Regions from separate parts of the Bacillus sp. KNSH39 genome, predicted to be linked through region 2. Evidence: riboswitches for the same ligand, from Rfam matches in the RefSeq annotation. Region 2 holds a riboswitch; each other region holds the start of a gene.

Region 1 (6,219 bases), 900 kb from region 2:
AATGCTTTACGTACTTTCGCATTTGTGAACGGCTCTTTTTCTACGTTAAACGAATAAATATAAGATGAAAATCCTGCAACACGTTTATATTCTTTATTTCCTTTTTCTTTCTCAATCATTTCTTGCGGTAAACTACTTAGTAAATCTAATTCTTTTGATTTGTATAATTGGTACGCTGTTTTAGAATCTGGAATAATACGAAACTCAATTTCTTTTAATGTTACCTTTTTATCATAGTATTCTTTATTTTTTTGTACCGTAATAGCCTGATTATGCTTCCATTCTTTTAATGTGAATGGTCCGTTCGTAATTAACTCTTTTGGATCTGTTTTTAATTTATTATTATCATCAATTGATTTTTTTGATAATGGAATGAATAATGAGCTTGCTAATTTTTGTTTAATGGAAGACACTGGGTGCTCAAGTGTTACCTTTAATGTTTGAGGATCAACAACTTGAATACCAACTTGTCCTTCTTCACCTTTTCCAGTATTGTATGCCTCTGCCCCTTTAATAAAATACATTTCTGTCGCATTCATAGAACCCGTTTTCGGATTTAATAATCGCTTCCATGCAAATTCAAAATCATTTGCTGTAATAGGAGAACCATCTGACCATTTAATATCTTTCTTTAAATGAATTGTATACTCAGTTCCATCAGCATTTACTTCTTCTTTCTCTGCTAATTCATTTTGATATTTTCCATCACTATCTTGTGTATATAAGCTTGAGAATAAATGTCCAATTACATAACCTGAAGTACTATCTGTCGCAATAGCGGAATCAAGTGTATATGGATCGCTACCAATATTCGTTACTAATCGATCGCCTTCTCCCTTACCAGCACTCGCCTTTTGCGTCTCTTTCTTACCGCAAGCGACCGAAGTAATCGCTAAAACAGTCATAATGATAAACAGTAAAAACTTCTTCATCCTACACTCTCCTTTAACCCGAAATTTTTGGTGTTGATGCTAACAATGTTTTTGTATAAGAATGTTGTGGATTACGGAACACTTCGTCCGTATTTCCAAATTCAACAAGTTCTCCTTTATATAAGACAGCCACTTTTTCACATAAATAGTGAACCATCGGCAAATCATGTGCGATAAATAAATATGTATAGCCTTGTTCCTTTTGAATTTTTTGCAGCAGATGTACAATTTGAATTTGCAATGAAACATCTAATGCTGAAATTGGTTCATCAAGAATCAATACTTCTGGCTCACACAATAACGCTCTTGCAATAGCAATTCGTTGACGTTGTCCTCCGCTAAATTCGTGCGGATAGCGATCGATATATCGTCTATCTAATCCCACACGTTCTAGCGCATCACCTGCTACTTTATCCTTTAATCCTTTATCACCTAAACGGAATGAAATATAACCTTCCGTTACGCTATCGCGTACTTTCCAGCGCGGATTTAATGCTGCTGTGGAATCTTGAAAAATGAACTGTACTTTCTGTAAGAAATCACGTTTATGAGCTGCCTTCAACTTGTGAACGACTTGACCGTTATAATCAATTTCACCAGACGTTGGGCTCTCGATCCCAGCTATGAGCTTACCAAGTGTTGTTTTTCCTGAACCACTTTCACCAATAATGCCAAGTGTTGTTCCTTTCGGAATAGAAAGTGATATGTCTTTTAACGCTGTGATTTCTTTACTTTTACTTCCATACGTTTTCTTTACTTGCTTTATAGTAATTAAATCTGTCGTCATGAGGCATTCACCTTCTCTTTTGATTTCGCTTTATTATGCTCTAGAACATGTTGCCAACAATGTGAACTATGCTCCTTAGAATATGTGGTTCTCTCTGGAAAACGATGAATACATTCTTTTATCGCTACTGGACAACGATTTACAAAAGGACAACCAAAGCTATTTAATGTTTCAATGGAAGGTGTCGTTCCTTCTATAGCACGTAATACCTTTTCAGAATCATCCATATTCGGAATTGCTTGTAGTAAGCTTTTTGTGTATGGATGTTTAGGGGAACCTATCACTTCCTCTATCGTTCCTTTTTCAACGACACGTCCCCCATACATAACAACTACTCGATCAGCTACTTCACGTACAAGTGCCAAATCATGTGTAATTAATAAAATACTCGTATTTTGTTTTTCTTTTCTTTCTTTTAATAGCCCCATAATTTGTTTCTGAATCGTTACATCTAACGCTGTTGTCGGCTCGTCTGCAATTACAAGCTTTGGGTGACAAGCAAACGCAATTGCTAAACAAATACGCTGCCTCATACCTCCGCTTAATTGATGTGGGTACTGTTCAAAGCGTTTCTCTGCTTCATGTATCCCTAAACCTGTTAACAAGTTAATCGCAATTTCCTTCGCTTCTCTTTTCGATTTTTTCCCATGTTGCAAAACTACTTCTGTAATTTGTTTGCCTACCTTCATCGTTGGGTTTAAAGATGAAAGCGGATCTTGAAATATAAAGGAAATATCTTTTCCGCGAATTTGATTCCATTCTGACTCTTGTAAATTCGTTAATTCCTTTGCTTGGAAAGCTATATTCCCATCATCGATATGAATTGATTCATGATTCAAGCCGATAATGGATTGTGCTGTGACACTTTTTCCCGAACCACTTTCTCCTACAAGTGCAACTATTTCACCTTCGTTAATAGAAAAGGAAACATGTTTCACAATCGCTTGCTTACTATTCTCTTTTTCAACGGCTAACGTTACGTTTTCTAAAGATAAGATTTGTGCCATGTTTTTTCTCCTTTCGATTTCGTTTGACGATTTTTGGATCAATCGCATCTTGCAAACCATCACCAATTGCATTAAATGCGAACATAATGAGAGCAATCATGATTGCTGGGAAGAATAGCTGCCACCATTCCCCACTCAATAATGTCCCAAGTGCATCATTCGTCATCGTCCCCCAGCTTGCTGCCGGTGATTGCACTCCTAGTCCGATAAAGCTTAAAAATGATTCTGAAAAAATAGCTGCTGGAATTGTAAATGATAAATTCACGATAATAATCCCTGTTAAATTCGGAATTAAATGCCCATATATAATTTTCATATGTGATGTACCTAATCGCTCTGCTGCAATAACAAACTCTCGTTGTTTTAAAGACAATACTTGTGCTCGAATGAGACGAGCCATTCCAATCCATCCCGTTAATGCAAGAGCGATAATAATGGTGAAAAGACCTGGTTTCATAACAATTAATAGTAAAATAACAATTAATAAATATGGGATGCCGTATAATACTTCAATTCCTCTTATAATCCACTCATCAATTAGCGTTCCAAGGCGATTACGTCCTCTCACATATCCACTAAATCCACCAATCAGTACACCAAGACCTATATCGAGGGCAGCTGCTACTAATCCAACTGTTAGTGAAATCTTCCCACCAGCCCAAGTACGTGCCCATATATCTCTTCCCAAATCATCTGTTCCGAACCAATGCTCACTACTAGGTGGTAAGTTTGTTGCCTCTTTTACTTGTTCACTCGCAGTAAATGGCGTTAAACTTTCACCAACAAGTGAGAAAACAATAATGAGTAATAACGTCACTAATCCTAAAACTGCGATTGGATTCGATACAAACTTACGAAACACTTCTTTCTTTCGGCTAATCTTTTGCTGATCTTTATTTATCGTTAATTCTTTCTTCTCTTCATTTGTTAATAACTGGTCATTAATTTCATAAGCTCCCATCTAAACATCCCCCTCCTTACGTAATAGAACGAATACGTGGATCAACAATACGATGAATAATATCTGTAATAAAAATACATACAATTAAAAGTGCACTATAAAAAATGGTTGTTCCCATAATCACTGGATAATCTCGATTAAAAATACTATCTACAAAATATTTTCCGAGACCAGGAATTGAAAAAATCTTTTCAATAACGAAAGTACCTGTTAAAAGTCCCGCCATTAATGGTCCAACAAATGTAAGTACCGGAACAATTGCATTTCGAAGAGCATGTCTTATAATAATCTTCTTAATCGGTATACCTTTCGCTCTCGCTAACTTAATATAATCACTCTGCAGTACTTCGATCATATTAGAGCGAACAAATCTTGTAATCACTGCGATTGGTCCTAACGCTAATGCAAAGGATGGCAATACCGTATGTTCAAATGTACCCCAAGAAGCTACTGGTAAGAGCTCGAATTGAATAGCGAATACTTGTATAAATAGTGGTGCTAAAATAAAGCTCGGAATAGAAATACCGAGGATGGCAAGTAAACTTACACCGTAATCAATTACCTTCCCATGATAGAGAGCAGCAAATGTACCTGCAGCAATTCCGACTAGCAATGAAATAATAAGTGCTTGTAAACCAATAATTGCTGATGGACCAAAACCAGTTGTTATAATTTCTGATACACCTTGCCCGGTTGATTGAACAGATTCACCAAAATCAAAATGAACTACGCCGTCTAAATAAGCAACATATTGATTCCATAACGGTTCATCAAGGTGATACTTCGCTCTCATGTTTTGGATCACTTCTTCAGGAAAGATTTTTGCATCTGATGAAAATGGATCCCCCGGAATAATATGCATAATTAGAAATGTCACCGTCGTAATAACCCATAGCGTGAACACCATAACTGATAATTTTTTAATTACATACACCCTAATAACCCCCTAAACACATATATTTACTTAGTTTTATAAACGTACTTTTTCCATTACTCCCTTTTCTCTTTTTAGAATACAAAAAGCCTTGATCTTAAAAAATAAGATCAAGGCTTAATAAACAAAGGCCCATCACTTATCTTTCAAGACTTGCTTGCTGGAATTAGCACGGTGTTCCTATTACAGAACCCGCTGCTGAGGTGTCATAGGGCCAGTCCCTCTACCTCTCTGGATAAGTAAATTGCTATATTATTATTTGGTTCAAATTGTATATTTCGAATTATAATTCTGAAAAAATGAAAAGTCAATCAAATTGGATATATTTAGAAAAATCAGTTTTTAATACTTTTATTTATCTATATCGTATTTCGCTTATAATAAAAAAAGATATGAAAGGAGTTATAAGATGGACCCCTTACTTCTAGCTACTATAGGATTACCCTTAACAATCGTTATACTTGTCATCATCGGCTTCTACAAACTCTTCATCAAAAAGAAAAGTATCACTTCTTTTTATACCCCTTTCGATAATATTACCGGGCAAACTATTTCCGAATTTCACGAAGAACAGAAGATATTAGTATCCGAGGATGAAGATGGAGATGGCAAGAAGAAAAAATAACCTTGCATAGGCAAGGTTATTTTTTCGTTTCTGCTTGAAAACGTTTATAGTATGTCGATGCTGTTGCAAAATTAATTTCTATATCACGAATCAACGATGAATCTTCTTCTTTAGCTAACTTCTGTAATTTTTTCATTGCTTGTTCTGATTCATTCAAGAAACCAACATATACCTCATGTTCTTGCTCTTTCGATTTTGGAACACGAATTTCTTTACGTATATGATCAATATCTTCTAACATGCTAGTTGTTACCTTTTGCACATCTTCTTTATATGTAGCAGTCGTTATTTCCTTACCGCCCTTTTCTTTTGCCACTTCAAATAACTGCAGTGCGTTATTAATTTCTTTATTCATTTTCAAATCGTATTTTTCATGTACTGCAAGGTATTCTTTCATTTCTTCTGTTTGTTCTGTAGATTGCTCTACCTTTTCTTTCGGTTCTTTCGTATCCTTATTTCCATTACATCCTGCTAGAAGGATCATACTTCCCATTACAGCAATACCCAAAACCTTCTTCATCTCTTCTTCTCCTTTTATCTACAGCTACTACTCATTATAGTTTCTTTTATCTCCACTTGTTATTATACCGAGAACATCCTACTTTTTACACTTAAGACGACATCGTAACATGTATACCAACATGTTTGTCACAGTATCGTCACTTTATACAAATAACTTTTGCACTGCTTTACTACTCACCTTACAAAACTGTAAGCACACATAAAGAACAAACCATGCTAGACTTACATATGCATAACGCAAACATATGTAAGGTTTTAAGGAGAATCATCTATGTACAACACAATACCTTTTATGGGAGAAGATATTCGTGTCCTTATTCGCGAAAAATCACTTCATATCGAAAATACAGAGAGCCTTCGCCGCGTATTAAAGAAGAAGCATGCTCCATTTAAGTTAGCTCAATATTTAAAACAACAACATACAAATCAATTTCATACCGTGCTCAATATA
Region 2 (6,219 bases):
TTGATAACTTACTGATTGGAGGCAATACGCCAGATGCATCAGCAGTTAAGAAAATAATTGTATTTGGGTGTCCAGCAACACTTGGCAGTACGATATTGTCGATCGCATGCATAGGGTATGCAGCACGAGTATTTTCTGTTAAAGTAGTATCGTTGTAGTCGGCGATACGTGTTTGGTCATTAATGATAACGTTTTCTAAAACAGATCCAAATGTGATTGCATCGAAAATTTGTGGTTCTTTCTCGTGAGAAAGGTTTACACATTTCGCGTAGCAACCGCCTTCAATATTGAATACACCGTTATCAGACCAACCGTGCTCATCATCACCGATTAGTTTACGGTTTGGATCAGCAGATAATGTTGTTTTACCTGTTCCAGATAAACCGAAGAATAGTGCTACGTCGCCTTCTTCACCTACGTTTGCAGAGCAATGCATAGAAAGAATATCTTGTTCAGGTAATAAGAAGTTCATAATAGAGAAGATTGATTTTTTCATTTCTCCAGCGTATTCTGTACCACCAATTAGTACGATACGTTTTTCGAATGAAACCATAATGAATGCTTCAGAGTTTGTACCGTCAACAGCTGGATCAGCTTTGAAATTCGGTGCAGAAACAATTGTGAACTCTGATTCATGAGTTGTTAATTCTTCTTCAGTTGGACGAATGAATAATTGATGTACAAATAAATTGTGCCATGCATATTCGTTAATAACTTGAATTGGTAGGCGGTAATTGCGGTCAGCGCCTGCAAATCCTTTGAAGACGAATAACTCTTCTTTTTCTTTTAAGTATTCTAAAACTTTAGTATATAATTTATTAAAATGTTCTTCAGAAATCGGTTGGTTCACAGCTCCCCAAGCAATTTTGTCAGCAACCGATGCTTCTTTCACAATAAATTTATCTTTAGGAGAACGTCCTGTATATTTTCCAGTTGAAGCAGAAACGGCACCAGTCGAAGTTAATTTCCCTTCATTTCGCATTAATACTTTTTCCACTAATTGCGGAACACTTAGTTGAATCTGTGCATTGCTTCCGTTCAATAATTCGTGTAAACCAATTTGGACATTCACAGTACTCATATTTATATACCATCCTTTTCATTTAATGAAATATTTCTCGTAATCCCCAACAAGAGTATAACACAATTATATAAATAATGTATACTATTTATTTCTTTTTGTTTGTGTGAATGCATTATTTCCCTATTAATATTTCATTTCAGGCGTATTGAGAAAAACTTTCAGGAAAATGTGAATATTAATTGACAAATGAATATCATTTCTTTAGTATAGGTTGGGACGGATACTCTCTTATCCCGAGCTGGCGGAGGGACAGGCCCGATGAAGCCCAGCAACCTCACTTGTAGTGGTAAATACAGGTGAATAGGTGCTAAAACCTGTGCGAGGCTACAGGTCTCGAACGATAAGAGCGAAGGGCAAAAAGCAGTATGCAAGTAGCAAATTAAACCTTTCCTCTATGTAAAGTAGGAAAGGTTTTTCTGTATGCTTGTGTGGGAGAATAAATGTATGTCGCAGTTTGTGGCAAATTAAGGATGAGTTCCGTACAATATATACAATTACTGTAGGGAGGTTTACCACATGACAAAAAAACGTCATCTGTTCACATCTGAGTCTGTAACTGAAGGACATCCAGATAAAATTTGTGACCAAATTTCTGATTCAATTTTAGATGCGATCTTATCAAAAGACGCAAATGCACGTGTAGCTTGTGAAACAACTGTAACAACTGGTTTAGTATTGGTAGCGGGGGAAATTACGACTTCTACTTACGTAGATATTCCAAAAATCGTTCGTGAAACAATTCAAGGCATTGGTTACACACGCGCAAAATACGGATTCGATGCAGAAACTTGTGCAGTTTTAACATCTATCGATGAGCAATCTGCTGACATCGCTATGGGTGTTGACCAAGCGCTAGAAGCACGCGAAGGTCAAATGACTGACGCTGAGATTGAGGCAATTGGTGCAGGAGACCAAGGTTTAATGTTTGGTTTCGCATGTAATGAAACACAAGAGTTAATGCCACTTCCAATCTCGCTTGCTCACAAATTAGCTCGCCGTTTAACTGAAGTACGTAAAGATGATACATTATCATACTTACGTCCGGATGGAAAAACGCAAGTTACAGTTGAGTATGATGAAAATGGTAAACCAGTACGTGTTGATACTATCGTAATTTCTACACAACATCACCCAGATGTTACATGGGAAGAAATCGATCGCGACTTAAAAGAGCACGTAATTAAAGCTGTAGTACCAGCAGAATTAATGGATGGAGAAACGAAATTCTTCATTAACCCAACTGGCCGCTTCGTAATTGGTGGACCACAAGGTGATGCTGGTTTAACAGGACGTAAAATCATCGTTGATACTTACGGTGGATACGCTCGCCACGGTGGCGGTGCATTCTCTGGTAAAGATGCAACGAAAGTTGACCGTTCTGCAGCATATGCAGCTCGTTATGTTGCGAAAAACATCGTAGCAGCTGGTCTTGCTGAAAAAGCAGAAGTACAACTTGCATACGCAATCGGTGTAGCACAACCAGTATCAATTTCAGTTGATACATTCGGCACTGGTAAAGTATCTGAAGACGTACTAGTAGAGCTAGTTCGTAACAACTTCGATCTTCGCCCAGCTGGTATTATTAAAATGCTAGACTTACGTCGCCCAATTTACAAACAAACAGCAGCTTACGGCCACTTTGGACGTACTGATGTAGATCTATCATGGGAACGTACAGACAAAGCAGCAGCTTTAAAAGAGCAAGCTGGTCTATAATATATGAAAAAAAGCTTTGCGCGGTGAGCGCAAAGCTTTTTTTATTTATAATTACGTTGGAATAAAGCGAAGAGTTCAATGTCATGCCAATTGCCATTGCGGAATATAGCTTCTTTACAAGTTCCTTCATGTTGAAAACCGAGTGATTTATATAATTTAATTGCTCTATCGTTAAAAGAAAATACTCGTAAAGAAAGGCGATGTAAATTTAATTCTAAAAATGCATAATCCAATAATAAGGTGAAAGCTTCCTTCCCATAACCTTGCCCCCAGTAATCCTTGTTACCAATATCAATAATACATTCAGCGTTTCGATTATACGAATCAATATGAATTAAAGAAGTAATACCAATTGAAAGATGCGTAGATTTTTCTTCAATGATATAGCTCTTAGAGTCCGAAGAATGAATAAATTGCTGGCAAAGTTTTTCTGTGTCTTGAAGGGAAGGTTTATCAAGAGTGAGAGTAGTTGAACTCATAACGTCTATATCATTATGCCATTTATAATATGTTAGAATATCATCTTCGGAAAACTTTCGTAACTGGATACGGTTTGATTCAAACAATGTAAGTCCTCCTTTTGTATTTCCTTTTCACATGATTTACAAAGGATTGATTTCTTCTGGAACATATGTAATCAACCTTTCATTTGACGTGCTTTACCTGCGCAAAATGCACTACTTAGTAAAAATAGTGTCGCGAATATAATGCTTACTAATGTAGCGTATGGAATTGCGCCTTTTAAGGAAAAGCCGACAGTGATTGAAGCGATGAATAAGAGGATAAATGTTGTTGTTAATTTTTTATAAAGTTCCATACTATGTAGACCTCCAATTTATTTTTTAGTACAAGTTTTAAAATTGAATTCTATTATGTAGAAAATATAAAGAGTAGCTAAAGATGTGTAGTCTAGGAGTATAAGAAAGGGCACTTTCCTTTTTGTGGGTTAGTATACTTATATTGTATCATGGCGCATGATTGGCTTCATACATAATTGTGTAAAGGTATGTATGATAAAATGAAGAAAAGTCTTTAAGAAAGGAAAGATAAAAAATGAGTGTAACTGAACATAAAAAACAAGCTCCAAAAGAAGTGCGTTGCAAGATCGTGACGATTTCCGATACACGTACGGAAGAAACAGATAAGAGCGGACAACTATTACATGAATTGTTAAAAGAAGCGGGACATAAAGTAACTTCTTATGAAATTGTAAAAGATGATAAAGAAAGTATTCAGCAAGCAGTGTTAGCTGGTTATCATAAGGAAGATGTAGATGTTGTATTAACAAATGGCGGTACTGGTATTACGAAACGCGATGTCACAATTGAAGCAGTATCAGCGTTATTAGATAAAGAAATTGTTGGATTTGGTGAGCTGTTCCGTATGATTAGTTATTTAGAAGATATCGGAAGCAGCGCAATGTTAAGTAGAGCGATTGGTGGTACAATTGGGCGCAAAGTAGTCTTCTCGATGCCAGGGTCTAGCGGAGCGGTTCGCCTTGCGATGAATAAATTAATTTTACCGGAATTAGGTCATATTACATTTGAGCTGCATCGCCAATGAGTAAGTATGCTGGAATTGTATTAGCAGGTGGTATGTCGAGTAGATTCGGTGAGCCGAAAGCGTTAGCAATTTGGAAGGGAACTACTTTTGTTGAGCATATTGTGAAAGTGATGGGAAATACTTTGCAAGACATTGTAGTAATTAGCCATACTGATATAAAAGAGCGAGTAGAGCAATTCGTACAAGTACCTGTTATAGAAGACATTCCGCACTATAAAGGGAATGGACCGCTGGCCGGCATTGTATCAGGAATGGAATACATAGAAGCAGATTGGTACGCTATTATGCCTTGCGATGCACCAAACGTGTCGCATGAATGGTTTACCATTTTACTAGAGCAAACGAACAATGAATATGATGCGGTTGTACCTATTATTAATGGAAGAAAACAACCGCTACTTGCGGCGTATCATAACCGCGTGAAAGAAAAGATTTATGCTTTACTTCAGGAAGAAAAAAGAAGTATGGGGCAGCTTTTATCACAATGTAATGTGAAGTATGTTTCTGGAGAAGATGTACAAGCGAATGCGGATTGGTTTATAAATGTAAATACGAAAGAAGAATATGTGCAGGCTCAAAAAGACCTTTCAAATGAATGAAAGGTTTTTTTGATATACAGAATTGGGGAACAATTGCTGTATAAAGGTATGTGAGTGAGTTGATTTTAAGGGGAATTCTTAAAATCATTATACAGTTAAAACACTGTATAACCATATATTAATTTTTATGGGTTTTTATTACAAGTCTGTTTAGTTATGTTTATTTTTGATATAATTAATATAGAAATAAAACAATGCTTAACCTTATGTATCATTTATTAAACTAAAATTTATGACCATGTAATAAACTCCCTTCGTTTTTTGAAGGGAGTTTTTCTATTTAAGCAAGCAACTCTGATGCGTTATGCTGAAGGACTTCTTCATATTGGTTAAGCAAGCCACGAAAGACCTCATCCCAGCTCTTTGATTTCGCAAAAGAGGAAGATTCTATTCCCATCTGCTCAAGTTTTTCTTCATTTTGTAATAAAAAATAAATGGATGATAGAAATGCATCTTCATTTTTAGGCGGACAAAGAACTCCCGTTTTTCCATCTGTAATAATATTTTTAACCCCGCCACTATTTGCACCAATAACAGGTGTACCGCATGCGAGTGATTCAAGTACGACATTTCCGAATGTTTCAGTAGCTGATGGAAACACCATTATGTTAGAACAAGCATATGCTTCAGCTAAATCCCCGCCTTGTAAATAGCCAGTAAAAGTGATATTTGTTTTCGGAACAGCTTCACGTAAACTTGTTGCTAGAGGACCGTCTCCTGCGATGAGCCAATGAATATCGTTTCGAGTATGTGCTGTTTTAACGATAAGGTGTTGCAGCGTATCAATATCTTTTTCAGGAGCAATTCGTCCAACATAGGAAAGGACATACTTCGCTGTAATATTATATTTTTTTCGGAATAGGTCTGTATTGTAAGCTGGATGAAAGAGTGTGCAATCTACACCACGTCCCCATATAGAGAGGGTCTGAAAGCCTTTATTTTTTAATTGATGTAATGTTTCAAAGGAAGGTACAAAATTTTTTTGCATATGACTATGAAACCATTTTAAATAGTTCCAAAGCATATTGGAGAGGAATTCGATTTTGTAATAACGTAAATAGGCATCGAAATCAGTATGATAAGAACCGACAACTGGGATGTTTAACTTTTTTGCATAATACAATCCACAAAGTCCCATGTTGAAAGGTGTGGCAATGTGAATAATGTCAGGTTTAAAGGAAAGTAGTTCCCGTTTAATACGCGGAGTAGGAAAAGAAAAACGACATTCTGGATATAATATTGTTAACGGGATACTTC
Region 3 (6,219 bases), 630 kb from region 2:
AGTAATAAACGAACGAGCGTAAAAGTAAATGTACCATTATGATGTGAAAATGAGGGAAGTTTGTGAAAATAAAAGTATTGTTAGTTGATGATCATACAGTCGTTTTAAAAGGATTAGCATTTTTCTTAAGTACACAGGAAGATTTAGAGTTAGTTGGAGAAGCGAATAATGGGAAAGAAGCGTTAGTGAAAGTAGGAGAAACAAATCCCGATGTTATATTAATGGATTTATATATGCCTGAAATGGATGGTGTTGAGGCGACGGCATATATAAAAAAAGAGTATCCAAATGTGAAAGTAATTGTATTAACTAGCTTTTCTGATCAGGCGCATGTGTTACCTGCATTAAGGGCTGGAGCAAGTGGGTATATTTTAAAAGATGTAGAACCAGATCAGCTTGTTGAGGCTATTCGAAGCGCATATAAAGGTAATATTCAATTACATCCGGATATAGCAAATGCTCTTCTCTCTCAAACATTACCTGTAGAAGAAAAGGAAGAAGAATCTTCTATTCAAGTGGATGTGCTAACAGCGAGAGAAAATGAAGTATTGCAGCTATTAGCGAAAGGGATGAGCAATAAGGAAATTGCATCTGTTTTAGTTATTACAGAAAAGACGGTTAAGGCGCATGTAAGTAGTATTTTGAGTAAGTTGAATTTATCTGATCGTACGCAAGCGGCATTATATGCAGTTAAAAATGGAATTGTATAAGACGAAAGTCGTAAGACCAAGTTCGCCTTTAGAAGGTGGACTTTTTTTATGGAAAAATACGTCTATGTGAGGACGAAATTGTCTTTATATAAAGATAAAATATGTTTGTAAGCAACAAAACAACAATTACAAGGGATACCTTTTTTGAAAGCATATAACAACATAAGAGTGAGTACTAGGAGGAATAAATAATGGCAACAGTTTTATTCGTTAAAGCAAATAACCGTCCAGCGGAACAAGCAGTTAGTGTAAAATTATATGAGGCATTTTTAGCAAACTATAAAGAAGCAAACCCAAATGATACAATAGTAGAACTTGATTTATATAAAGAAGAATTACCATACGTAGGCGTAGACATGATCAATGGTACATTCAAGGTAGGTAAAGGATTTGATTTAACAGAAGAAGAAGCAAAAGCAGTAGCAGTTGCTGATAAGTATTTAAATCAATTCCTAGAAGCTGATAAAGTTGTTTTCGGCTTCCCATTATGGAACTTAACGATTCCAGCAGTATTGCACACATATATTGATTATTTAAACCGTGCTGGTAAAACGTTCAAATATACGCCAGAGGGTCCAGTTGGCCTAATCGGAGATAAGAAGATTGCATTATTAAATGCACGAGGCGGCGTATATTCAGAAGGGCCAGCAGCTGAGGTAGAAATGGCTGTTAAATATGTAGCAAGTATGATGGGCTTCTTCGGCGCAACAAACATGGAAACAGTAGTTATTGAAGGGCATAACCAATTCCCAGATAAAGCAGAAGAAATCATCGCTGCAGGTCTTGAAGAAGCAGCTAAAGTAGCAAGTAAATTTTAATTAAAATGATACTCGTCACTCGAAAAAACAGCATTAACGTTTATATGTTAATGCTGTTTTTTTATATTTTTAGTTCATCAGCAAGCTTTTCTAATGTATTTCGATCTTGTATATAATATGTTCGGCCTTCTTTTCTTAAATAATTTTGTTGGCAAAACTGATTTAATACATATAAAAGATGACGGTAGCTGACATTTAAATATTCCGAGGCCTCGGTATGCTTTTCTATATAACAATTATTTTGCTCTGTTAATAAAATAAAAGCAGCTAATCGATTTTCAAAAGGATAACTATAGTTTTTTGCGTAATTTTCAGTGCGAGTAATTGTCTTTTCTCCAATAAATTTACATAAGTGCTGTAAAAACGTTGCATCTTGTAATAAAAGTTGCTGACAATCTTTAAGAGGAAGTGCCAAACACACACAATCTTCTAGTACTTCAACGGACTTAGTAATATTTTCTACCCCTATTAATCCTAATTCCCCGATAAAAGATGGTGCTTGAATAAAATTAATTAATGAAACCTTCCCGTTTTTATGACTCATATATATTTTGGCTCTCCCAGAAATTAAGTAATAGAGATAAGGGAGAGCATTTCCTTCACTACATATCATCTCTTTCGTTTGAAAAGAATGCAGCTCTACATATGGCAAGACATGAAATGAAAATAGGGTATGGAATTGATGGATTCGCATGTATTGATAAATTTCTTCCTCATTTTTGCTGATTTTCATATTTTCACCCCTATGTATAGTATGAGATATCTCCTATTATCTTTACAAGAAGGAATGATACGATTTATGTAAATTTGTTTTTGTAGAAAAGAGAGTGTGATGAATTTATGAAAAAATATAAAACATTGTTATTTGATGTAGATGATACATTACTAGACTTCCAAAAGGCTGAAAAAGTGGCTTTACGGGTACTTTTTGAAGAGAAGGGAATCCCTTTAACAGACGAGATAGAGGCTCGTTATAAAAAAATAAATAAAGGTCTTTGGGATGCTTTTGAAAAAGGTGAACTATCACGCAATGAAGTTGTAAATACACGATTCTCTCTGTTGTTTAAAGAGTATGGAGAAGAAGTAAATGGAATATTATTCGAAAATAATTATCGTAACTACTTAGAAGAAGGAAATCAACTCATGCAAGGTGCATTTGAATTTATAAATCAAATTCAAGGGGAGTATGAATTGTATATAGTGACAAATGGTGTTTCTAAGACGCAAGATAAACGTTTGCGCAATGCAGGGTTACATTCATTATTTAAAGATGTCTTTGTTTCGGAAGATACGGGTTTTCAAAAACCGATGAAAGAGTATTTTGATTATGTTTTTGAACGGATTCCTAACTTTGCACCTGAAGAAGGGCTGATTATTGGTGATTCATTAAGCGCTGATATTAAAGGTGGATATGTAGCGGGAATTGATACTTGTTGGTTTAATCCAGAAAGGAAATTAAATGATAGTGGGATTATACCGACATATGAAGTGCATAATTTTGAGGAGTTAGAAGCATTATTGAAGCAGCATGTGTAATAAAAAAATAGGCAGTGGAGCTTTCGTCCCCACTGCCTATTTTTATTAATTTTTATTTTCGTTATGTTTTGGGAGTGGAAAGGCATTCCCGATAGCAGCTGCACCAAGCATGGGCAATAGTAAATTAAGCGGGAAAAACATAAGTAATAGTAATGTTATAGCTATTGGCTTTCGTAACGCATAGCTTGAAATTGCTGTTGTTACGATGGCAACAGATGCTACTGGATCTATAGGAAGAATAGATGCTACAGCGTATCCGATACTTGACCCAGAAAATATAATTGGGAAGATATGTCCACCTCGCCACCCTGTGTTCAAACAAACGGCAGTAATGCACAACTTTAAAATCCCTGAAAGAAGTAGTATCCAAAAAGATAAATGGCTCCATTCAACAACTAATTCTTTTAATTGATGTTCCCCTGAAAATAATGTGTACGGAAGAAAGGTTCCCGCAATTCCTAATAAAATACCACCGATAATTCCGAGTGTCAGCTTGTATTCTCTAAAAGGGTGAATTAACTTTTCTAATGTGAATTCTAACTTGAAATAAAAGAAACCAACTATAGCACCGATACTAGCAAGTGGAAGAAATGCAATCCATTCATTGAAAGAAAGTGTACCTTCCCCGAAATCAACAATAAAGGATCCACGATTATCAAGTTTACTCAGTAGTAAATAAACAGAAAAACCTGCGAAAGTAGTAGCTAAGTATACAATCGCCTTTTTTCCTTTAGAAAAAGCAGCAATTTCTTCCCCCTCATTTTCATTTGGTGCTAAATAACCGAATAATGGTGCGTTAAAAATGACACTTAAAGTAGCGCCAATTCCGATCTCGGTTAGCTCATTCATACTCTTTAAGGCAAATTTAAAGCGATCCCCTACCCATGTGCACAGTCCGCCTATAATTCCAACTAGTGCGGCTTCTGGACCAAGACTAGCACCGAAAATTAAAACAATAATCGCTGTTAAAGTAGCCCGATGGACAAAGCGATATTCGATTCGACCAGTTTTTTTATATTCAGCCATTACTTCAGGCATAAGGCGTGGGTATGTACCGAAATGTTTTTGTGATAGACCAACAAGGACCCCGCCAATTATTGTTACGCAAAGGGTGTAATAAGAGGGAAAAGAGAGAACTTCAGGCAAGTATCCCCAAATAAAGTGGATTCCAATATTTATTGTGACTAAAAATAACCAGACTGTAGCTCCTACTATAGATCCTAGAAGAATGCCATATAGAGCAAGTATGTAATGCATATCTTTTTTATTTGTCATGTTATACCTCCGTTATGTAAATCTTAGTAGGGAAAAAAGTGAAATATACTAGTGAAAAATGGATTGAATATATATAGTATCTTTTTGAGAAGATGGCCTATTCAACATATAGGCTAACTTTTGGGGAATTTGAATTTATAGGTTAAATTACTTATTTAATTTTATAGACTGATTTGAGGTTTTTAAAGGTCTTTTTTGAAATAGATTAGAATATATTTCTTTTGTTGCTTTATATGAAACTGTTAACATTTATTTTAGAACATTCAGAAAAACTGTTTGACATTAGGAAATTATTGCTATAAAATCAACGGTAATTGCATAGTCTTATCAAGAAAAGGTGGAGGGACAGGCCCGATGAAACCTTGGCAACAGCCGTATAACGGAATTGTGCCAAATCCTGCAGGTAGTAATCCTGAGAGATAAGAAAGAGCCTTTAGAGCGTGTTTTCAAACTGCTCCTTTCTTGTTTTCAGGAAAGGGGCAGTTTTTTATTTTGTATAAAAGAAAGGAGAATGAGAGATGGGAGAATCATGGGGAAAAGGAACAATTTGTGTGCAAGGTGGCTATACGCCAAAGAATGGTGAACCACGTGTTTTACCACTTTATCAAAGCACAACGTATAAATACGATACTTCGGATGATTTAGCAGCTCTATTTAACTTAGAGGCAGAAGGATATATTTATACACGTATTGGAAACCCTACTCTAGCAGCATTTGAGCAGAAATTATCAGATTTAGAAGGCGGTGTAGGAGCTGTTGCAACGGCTTCTGGGCAAGCAGCTATTATGCTCGCAGTTTTAAATATTTGTAGTAGTGGAGACCATTTACTTTGCTCTTCAACTGTTTACGGGGGAACGTTTAATTTATTTGGGGTGAGTTTACGTAAGCTTGGCATTGATGTTACGTTCTTTAATCCAAATTTAACGGCAGATGAAATCACGGCGCTTGCTAATGACAAGACGAAACTTATCTATGCAGAATCGTTAGGAAATCCAGCGATGAATGTTTTAAATTTTAAAGAATTTTCAGCTGCCGCTAAAGAATTAGAGGTACCTTTTATCGTTGATAATACATTAGCAACTCCTTATTTATGCCAGGCATTTGAACATGGGGCAAATATTATTGTTCATTCTACGACGAAGTATATCGATGGGCATGCGAGCTCTTTAGGCGGTATTGTAATTGACGGTGGAAACTTTGATTGGACAAATGGAAAGTATCCTGAGCTTGTTGAACCAGATCCAAGTTATCACGGTGTAAGTTACGTTCAAAACTTTGGTGCAGCAGCGTATATTGTGAAAGCACGTGTTCAGCTATTAAGAGATTATGGAAATTGTATGAGCCCATTCAATGCATATATTAGCAATATTGGCTTAGAAACATTGCATTTACGAATGGAACGTCATAGTGAAAATGCTCTTGCAGTTGCTAAGTGGCTTGCTAATCATGAACGTATTGAATGGGTGAATTATCCAGGCTTAGATAGTAATGAAAATTACTCATTAGCACAACAGTACTTGAAAAAAGGTGCTAGTGGTGTTTTAACTTTCGGTATTAAAGGCGGATTAGAAGCAGCAAAAGAATTTATCGCAAATGTAAAACTAGCAACTCTTGTAACGCACGTAGCTGATGCACGAACTTGCGTTATACATCCTGCTAGTACGACGCATAGACAATTAAATGCTGAAGATCAGCGTTTAGCGGGTGTTACATCTGATTTAATTCGTTTATCGGTTGGTATAGAAGATGTTTCTGATATTATTGCAGATTTGGAAGCAGCTCTAGTTGGAGGCAAAACACATGCCGATCATAATTGATAAAGATTTACCGGCTCGCAAAGTGTTGCAAAAAGAAAATATTTTTGTAATGACGAAGGAGCG

The links. Region 2 has a riboswitch for S-adenosylmethionine ahead of metK (methionine adenosyltransferase). Riboswitches for the same ligand answer to the same signal wherever they lie in the genome.
Region 1: it holds a riboswitch for S-adenosylmethionine, as region 2 does, so the genes downstream of both, ACUL40_RS20745 (ABC transporter permease) here and metK (methionine adenosyltransferase) in region 2, are expected to answer to the same signal.
Region 3: it holds a riboswitch for S-adenosylmethionine, as region 2 does, so the genes downstream of both, ACUL40_RS19250 (bifunctional O-acetylhomoserine aminocarboxypropyltransferase/cysteine synthase) here and metK (methionine adenosyltransferase) in region 2, are expected to answer to the same signal.

What each region holds. Positions count from the first base shown of each region.
Region 1 covers NZ_JBQXYO010000001.1:4,041,865-4,048,083, reverse strand. The annotation lists gene ACUL40_RS20765 (peptide ABC transporter substrate-binding protein) at 1-932, opposite strand, end outside; gene ACUL40_RS20760 (ABC transporter ATP-binding protein) at 946-1,719, opposite strand; gene ACUL40_RS20755 (ABC transporter ATP-binding protein) at 1,716-2,726, opposite strand; gene ACUL40_RS20750 (ABC transporter permease) at 2,683-3,687, opposite strand; gene ACUL40_RS20745 (ABC transporter permease) at 3,704-4,621, opposite strand; SAM riboswitch class I at 4,758-4,863, opposite strand; gene ACUL40_RS20740 (DUF3951 domain-containing protein) at 5,031-5,246, shown strand; gene ACUL40_RS20735 (hypothetical protein) at 5,263-5,766, opposite strand; gene ACUL40_RS20730 (hypothetical protein) at 6,040-6,219, shown strand, end outside.
Region 2 covers NZ_JBQXYO010000001.1:3,138,651-3,144,869, reverse strand. The annotation lists gene pckA (phosphoenolpyruvate carboxykinase (ATP)) at 1-1,081, opposite strand, end outside; SAM riboswitch class I at 1,310-1,431, shown strand; gene metK (methionine adenosyltransferase) at 1,601-2,800, shown strand; gene ACUL40_RS16070 (GNAT family N-acetyltransferase) at 2,842-3,366, opposite strand; gene ACUL40_RS16065 (hypothetical protein) at 3,438-3,617, opposite strand; gene ACUL40_RS16060 (MogA/MoaB family molybdenum cofactor biosynthesis protein) at 3,854-4,363, shown strand; gene ACUL40_RS16055 (molybdenum cofactor guanylyltransferase) at 4,360-4,962, shown strand; gene ACUL40_RS16050 (glycosyltransferase family 4 protein) at 5,243-6,219, opposite strand, start outside.
Region 3 covers NZ_JBQXYO010000001.1:3,767,073-3,773,291, reverse strand. The annotation lists gene ACUL40_RS19280 (GAF domain-containing sensor histidine kinase) at 1-42, shown strand, start outside; gene ACUL40_RS19275 (response regulator) at 63-710, shown strand; gene ACUL40_RS19270 (FMN-dependent NADH-azoreductase) at 902-1,528, shown strand; gene ACUL40_RS19265 (transcriptional regulator YeiL) at 1,590-2,261, opposite strand; gene ACUL40_RS19260 (YjjG family noncanonical pyrimidine nucleotidase) at 2,369-3,064, shown strand; gene ACUL40_RS19255 (chloride channel protein) at 3,110-4,339, opposite strand; SAM riboswitch class I at 4,661-4,765, shown strand; gene ACUL40_RS19250 (bifunctional O-acetylhomoserine aminocarboxypropyltransferase/cysteine synthase) at 4,858-6,156, shown strand; gene metA (homoserine O-acetyltransferase MetA) at 6,140-6,219, shown strand, end outside.